DNA from 3 places in the Cronobacter sakazakii genome. Region 3 is predicted to be linked to each of the others. Evidence: riboswitches for the same ligand, from Rfam matches in the RefSeq annotation. Region 3 holds a riboswitch; each other region holds the start of a gene.
The links. A riboswitch is a leader RNA that binds a small molecule or an ion and turns the genes downstream of it on or off. The one in region 3 is predicted to bind thiamine pyrophosphate.

Region 1: it holds a riboswitch for thiamine pyrophosphate, as region 3 does, so the genes downstream of both, thiB (thiamine ABC transporter substrate binding subunit) here and thiC (phosphomethylpyrimidine synthase ThiC) in region 3, are expected to answer to the same signal.
Region 2: it holds a riboswitch for thiamine pyrophosphate, as region 3 does, so the genes downstream of both, thiM (hydroxyethylthiazole kinase) here and thiC (phosphomethylpyrimidine synthase ThiC) in region 3, are expected to answer to the same signal.

Annotation. Positions count from the first base shown of each region.
Region 1 is NZ_CP011047.1:207,901-210,161, reverse strand. Features, by position in the region: gene thiP (thiamine/thiamine pyrophosphate ABC transporter permease ThiP) at 1-65, opposite strand, end outside; gene thiB (thiamine ABC transporter substrate binding subunit) at 41-1,024, opposite strand; TPP riboswitch at 1,057-1,158, opposite strand; gene sgrR (HTH-type transcriptional regulator SgrR) at 1,194-2,261, opposite strand, start outside.
Region 2 is NZ_CP011047.1:2,531,631-2,533,891, reverse strand. Features, by position in the region: gene thiD (bifunctional hydroxymethylpyrimidine kinase/phosphomethylpyrimidine kinase) at 1-233, opposite strand, end outside; gene thiM (hydroxyethylthiazole kinase) at 220-1,017, opposite strand; TPP riboswitch at 1,051-1,147, opposite strand; gene CSK29544_RS22930 (hypothetical protein) at 1,227-1,409, opposite strand; gene CSK29544_RS12110 (hypothetical protein) at 1,457-1,972, opposite strand; one part of gene CSK29544_RS12105 (IS1-like element IS1B family transposase) at 2,198-2,261, shown strand, end outside.
Region 3 is NZ_CP011047.1:668,989-671,249, reverse strand. Features, by position in the region: gene thiC (phosphomethylpyrimidine synthase ThiC) at 1-1,142, opposite strand, end outside; TPP riboswitch at 1,259-1,368, opposite strand; gene CSK29544_RS03150 (Rsd/AlgQ family anti-sigma factor) at 1,421-1,924, opposite strand; gene nudC (NAD(+) diphosphatase) at 2,027-2,261, shown strand, end outside.

The DNA.
Region 1 (2,261 bases), 460 kb from region 3:
AGCAGGGCGGCGGTGAGGCCGGGCCAGAGCCAGCCGGGGATCAGCGGCTCACGGCGCGTTGCCATTCACTCGTCCATTGCGCGCGCTGTGCGGCCACTTCCTGTGAGGTGAATTGCAGGGTGGTCTGCGGCCGGGTCAGCGCGTTAAAGCCTTCCGGCAGCGCGACGCTGGTCACCGGGTACATCCAGTTGCCGGCAGGAATTGCATTCTGGAACGCAGGCGAAACCATAAACTTCAGGAATTTTTCCGCCAGCGCCGGCTGTTTGCTGGCGGCGGTGCGTGCCGCGACTTCCACCTGCAGGTAGTGGCCTTCGCTGAAATTCGCGGCGGCGTAGTTCTCTTTTTTCTCTTCAATAATGTGGTAGGCGGGCGAGGTGGTGTAGCTCAGCACCAAATCGCCTTCGCCTTTCAGGAACAGGCCGTAGGCTTCGCTCCAGCCTTTGGTGACGGTAACGGTTTTTGCAGCGAGCTTCTGCCAGGCGTCCGGCGCGTTATCGCCATAGACTTTCTGCATCCACAGCAGCAGGCCGAGCCCCGGCGTGCTGGTGCGCGGATCTTCATAGATCACGCGCCATTTCTGATCGCTCTCAACCAGCTCTTTCAGGCTTTTCGGCGGGTTTTTCAGTTTGTTTTTGTCATAAACGAAGGCGAACCAGCCGTAGTCGAACGGTACAAAGGTGTCGTTATTCCAGCCGCCCGGCACGTTAACTTCACCTGCCGGAACGCCGCTTTTCGCGAACAGCCCGGTTGCGGTTGCGGCCTGAAGCAGGTTGTTATCCAGGCCCAGCACCACATCGGCTTTGCTGTTTTTGCCTTCCATGCGCAGGCGGTTAAGCAGCGAGACGCCATCTTCCAGCGCCACGAATTTCAGCTCGCAGCCGCAGTCGGCTTCAAAGGCGGTTTTAATTTTCGGGCCAGGGCCCCACTCCGAGGAGAAAGAGTCGTAGGTGTAGACGGTCAGAACAGGTTTGGCGAAAGCCGGAGCGGCGGCGAGCGCCAGCAGAGGAAGCAGTTTTTTTAACACTTTGCACCTTTATCAAATGGGGGCAAAGGATTTTGAGCGGTAGCCTCAAATCCCTTCGCCGGCGTTATCCGGATCAGGTTCGACGGGTATTATCTCAGCGCACCGGTCAGCCGGCAGCACCCCGTTGAGAACGGCCCATTGTAATGATTTGCGTAATGTTGCGAAAGGGTTACGGCTCCGGCGGCGCAAACCAGGCGGATTTAAAATCAAACCAGCCGAGCGTGTTCATGCGCACGCCGCGCATACTGCGCTGGCCCTGGAGCATCAGCCAGTGATGAATCAGCGGCAGAATGTCCTGACGCTCCAGCATCGTGCGGCACCACTGCGGCAGGTTCAGCGCGCCGGTGCGCCAGCGCTGCGCGTCGCCCTGCCAGTCGAGCGGGATGCAGCGCTGAATGAGCGGCACTTCGCACAGGTGCGCGAACAGCGAGAAATCGAGCGGCAGCGTAAAGTTGGCGCTGTTAAGCCACAGATCGCTGGTGATATCGCCCTGATACCACTCCTCATAGCTCACTTCCCGCAATTCCAGCTCCACCTGCTCCTGCGCCAGAATGTCGCGCAACAACGCGCCGATAATGCGGTTTTCATTGTGGTCGCCATAAAAGGTGAGCGTCAGACGCTCAAGCCCGGCGGGTTTCTGCGCCTCAGGAATTTGCGGCGCGTGGTGCCAGCGCGGCAGCAGGCCGTAAGCCGGAAACCAGAGGCGCTGATAGTGCGGCGCGGCGCGGTGCAGCAGGCGGGCAGGCGTAAAGCGCGAGCTTATCCAGCGGCGTACCTCCGGCATCGCGCCCACGCGCGAGCGGGAATCAAACAGCAGGTAGTAGCAGCCTTCTTCGAGGCGGCTTTCTACGGCTTTTTCGTCGGCGTCGCGCGTCGGGCCTTCAAGCTGAACGGCGCAGCTCAGCTCTTCGCCTATCTCCGGCAGTACCCAGAAATTCACTTCATCAATCAGCGCGCGATAGCCAAAGTAGTCATCAAAAGCGCGGATCTTAAGCTGGTTGCTGTTATTGCGTACCACCGCGTACGGGCCGGTGCCGACGGGCTGGTTCGCGAATTTCGGCAGCTCCGGCCATTCCCGCGGCAGGATCATCGCCGGCACGCTACCCATCAGCCACGGCAGCCAGTCGTCGGGCTCGCTCAGATGAATATCCAGCGTCCAGGCGGTGGGAGAGACCACTTCACGGATATGCGCGTAGAGCGGCAGGGCGCAGATGCGCTGGAGCGAGCTGATGACATC
Region 2 (2,261 bases), 1.9 Mb from region 3:
ATTTTCGTCGTGTCGATGCGCACATCGCTTAACACTGAATCAAGCTGGGCGGCGACAAACGACGGTTCGATGCGATAGACCGACTGCACGCCGCGGGTGTTCTGCGCCACCAGCGCCGTGACGACGGACGTGCCGTAAGCACCGAGCGCCGAGAAGGTTTTGAGATCGGCCTGAATCCCCGCCCCGCCGCTCGGGTCGGTACCGGCGATGGTGAGCGCGTTAATGCGTTTCATAAGCACCTCCGAACGCCTGCGCATGCAGATTATCCAGCAACGCGCTGGCGAAACTGCCGGGGCCACGGGAGACGGTCAACGCCTCTTCGCCCGCCCGCTTCATCAGCCAGCAGGCCGTTGCGACATTCTCCAGGCGATCGCCCGGCAGCGCGCAGCAGGCGGCGACGACCGCCGAGAGTGCGCAGCCGGTGCCCACCACGCGGGTCAGCATCGCGGTGCCACCATCAACTGCGACCATGCGTTCGCCATCGGTGATGTAATCGACCTCACCGGTCACGGCGACAACTGCGCCGCTGCGACGCGCCAGTAAGCGGGCCGCCTCACGTGCATGGTGCGCGCTTTCGGTTGCGTCAACGCCGCGCCCGCCGCCGCTTTCGCCTGCCAGCGCGCGGATTTCCGAGGCGTTAGCGCGAATGGCGGCGGGACGACGCGCCAGAATCTCCTGCGCAAATTCCGTGCGCAGCGTGAGCGCGCCGACGGCGACCGGGTCAAGCGTCCACGGCTTGCCCGCCGCGCAGGCGCTGTCGATAGCCGCCCGCATCGCCTGCTGCTGCGGGCGTGTGAGGGTACCGAGGTTTATGAGTAAGGCATCGGCGATGGCCGCGAACTGCGCGGCTTCGTCAGTATCCACGACCATCGCGGGCGAGGCGCCGAGCGCGAGCAGGACATTGGCAGTGAAATTTTGCACCACATCGTTGGTAATGCAGTGTACCAGCGGCGCGTGACGGCGAAGTTGGGTGACAACAGGCGCGGCGTGCGAGCCGCAAAGCAGGTCAGAAGACATGATTCTCTCCTGCCAGGCGCGAAGACGGGATACCGGACAGGCATCTGACTTCCCTACGCTGGCATTATCCAGATCAGGTAATACGGGTATTTCTCAGCCTTCACAAAGAAGGGCACCCCGAGTCATTTACTGCAAAATCAAAACGTTGCGATTAACGCTACATTACTCTCTGTTGTGGATCATGCCAGCGGCAAGCCAAAGACTCAACCCTAAAAAATAGGCTGCGTCCCGGTTTGGGCCACATCAGAAAACGTTACGATCCTGAACAACAGGCCGCCATCTTCATTTGCTGGCGATTTCATTGGTTCTGATAAATTGATGCGGTGCTGAAGTGTGATTTTTGGAGAAAGAGCCATTACCATTGGTTTTAAGATTAATAAAGAAATAGGCATCAGAGTTTCATTAAAAATGACTCCTGACCTTACGGCTAAGACGCCTGTCAGTTGGTCGTCCCCTGGCTAATAACAACCCCCTGAACTTTATCATCTTTCAGATAGTACATGATGCTGTTACTTTGCGTGTATTCACCTGATTTTGCGACATCCTTGTAGTACATAACGATATCTTTCTTAGGCTTATGATTAAAATATTTTTCTGTTTCTTCTTTAGTCGTTAACACAGGCGCCTTAACGGATACTTGTAATACTCCCTTGTAAGGTGTACAAGGCGATCCATCTTTCGCTATTGCCACCGCGGTTAAATCCCCCGCTCCCATCTCATTATCAGAAATAAACCAATAATTGATGCCCCCTGATTTTAGGCAAATCCAGGAAGCCAGGTTATCTTTATTTACCTTTACACCGGCATTCTTAGCGATAGCTGCAAGCGTGTTAACCTCAAACTTGTATTCGGTGGTTCCTATAGCAATAACGGGCACCAGATCTTTATCGGTTTCATGATTATCAGAATAAACATCGGTAATATCATCGTAATACCTTGCGCCAAATCCCGTCATTTGGGTTGCTCCGCACGTACCCGTAATCAGACACAATAATATCAAACTATATCTCATATCAGTCTTCCACGACCAGGACCTTGTCACTGCTATCATTAATCGTTATACGATCTTGCAGCGTCACGATCTAACAGAACCCGCAGAGTCACTTAAAATGACTTCCGATAATGGGTGATGCTGCCAACTTACTGATTTAGTGTATGATGGTGTTTTTGAGGTGCTCCAGTGGCTTCTGTTTCTATCAGCTGTCCCTCCTGTTCAGCTACTGACGGGGTGGTGCGTAACGGCA
Region 3 (2,261 bases):
CAGATCTCGCGGAAATGCTCGTAGAGGAAGTTTTCACGATGATGCGACAGGCACCATTTCGCCATGATCGAGCCGCCACGCGAGACGATGCCCGTCAGGCGGCCTGCGGTCATCGGCACATAGCGCAGCAGCACGCCCGCGTGAATGGTGAAGTAATCGACGCCCTGTTCGGCCTGCTCAAGCAGCGTGTCGCGGAACATCTCCCAGCTCAGATCTTCGGCGATCCCGTTGGCCTTCTCCAGCGCCTGGTAGATCGGTACCGTACCGATCGGCACCGGGCTGTTGCGCAGGATCCATTCGCGGGTTTCGTGAATGTAGCGGCCGGTGGAGAGATCCATCACCGTGTCCGCGCCCCAGCGGGTCGCCCAGACCAGTTTTTCGACTTCCTCTTCGATAGACGACGTCACCGCCGAGTTGCCGATATTGGCGTTGACCTTTACCAGGAAATTACGACCGATAATCATCGGCTCCGATTCGGGGTGATTGATGTTGGCTGGAATAATGGCGCGCCCGGCGGCCACTTCGTCACGCACGAACTCCGGCGTGATGTTCTCCGGCAGGCGCGCGCCAAAGCCGTGGCCCGGATGCTGCTGGCGCAGTACCGCCGTGCGAATGCGCTCGCGGCCCATGTTTTCACGAATGGCGATAAATTCCATCTCCGGCGTCACGATACCCTGGCGCGCGTAGTGCAACTGGGTGACGCGCTTGCCCGCCTTTGCGCGCTTTGGCGTCAGCAGCCCGCGAAAGCGCAACTCATCCAGACCGTCGTCGGCGAGCCGCTCGCGGGTATACGCGGAGCTGAGGGAATCCAGGGTTTCGGTATCGTTACGCGCATCTATCCAGGCGCTGCGCAGTTTAGCCAGCCCTTCGCGAACGTCGATGCGCACCGCCGGATCGCCGTAAGGGCCGGAGGTGTCATACACCGGCACCGGTTCGTTAGGCTCATAGCGCGGGTTCTCTTTGCTGCCGCCCGCAAGCGTCGGGCTCAGGCGGATTTCGCGCATTGGCACGCGGATATCTTCACGCGAACCGGTGAGATAGATGCGGTGAGAGTTAGGAAAAGCGGTGCCTTCCAGCGTGTCGATAAAGTGTTGTGCGGCGGCGCGCTGCTCGCGGCGGCCAGGTTTGTTTGATACAGACATAGCGCATTCCAGTTAACGGTCAGGAAGTGGCTTGTCAGAACAACGGAGGAGTAATGGCGTGCGCCCGGGCACCCTTAACAGGGCATCAGGGCGAAACGACACCCTGAGCGGGGCAAAATGGAATTACTCTTGTTCCCTTCGCAGGTATTAACCTGATCAGGTTCCGCGGATCCCGAATTAACGGTCTCAGCCCGTGCTGTCGCACTGGGCACTCCGACAAGATAAACCCCGCTAAAACCGCGGGGGCATATTTAAACTACTCGTTAATACAGCCGAACTCAAGCCGGTTTGGCGAGGCCGGTTTCATCATTGGCGCTTTCGCCGAGGTTGTTGTCATAAGCCAGCAAAATGAGCTTATCTTCCAGCGCGAAGCGGGCGGCGAGCGCCTCGCCAATGCCGGAAAGCGCTTCCTGAAACTCCAGGCAGTTATCGTGGTCGATAGCGCTTTCCAGATGTGTGTCGTAGAAATCCATGATTTGCTGGGTGTTGGATTCCAGCTGAGGATAGATTTGCGTGGCGGCGACCAGCGGGCTGGTGCCTTCCATTTCGCTGATGACGCGCTCATAAATATTGAAATGTCCGGCGGAGAGGTAATCCACCAGGCAGTGACAGAAATCGTCCAGCGCCTGTTCATCAAGCGCAGTCATCGGCTCCTTGCCGGGTTTGATGCCGACCATCTTGTAATAGGTGACTAACAGATGGTTGCGGGCAGCAAGCCAACGATCAACTAACTCATTACTCCCACCAACGCGTTCCGTCAGACTTTTTAGCTGGTTTAGCATGATCGACTCCATGAGATATAAGATGTAAAAACGCAAATGACCCAAAATATGTAAGAACAATGTTAATAACGTGCCAGTGAAGCAGAGGTAGTGCAATCAATTATGGAACGTACACTAGAAAATTTAGACCATGGCTGGTGGATAGTCAGCCATGAACAGAAATTATGGCTGCCAAAAGCAGAATTACCTTACGGCCGGGCCGCGGATTTTGGTCTGACGGGCGAAAAGGCGCTGCAAATTGGTCTCTGGGAGGACGCGCCGGTCTGGCTGGTTCTGCAAAAGCGCGAAAAAGACATGGCTTCGGTGCGACAGCTTATCGACCAGGACGCCGGGCTGT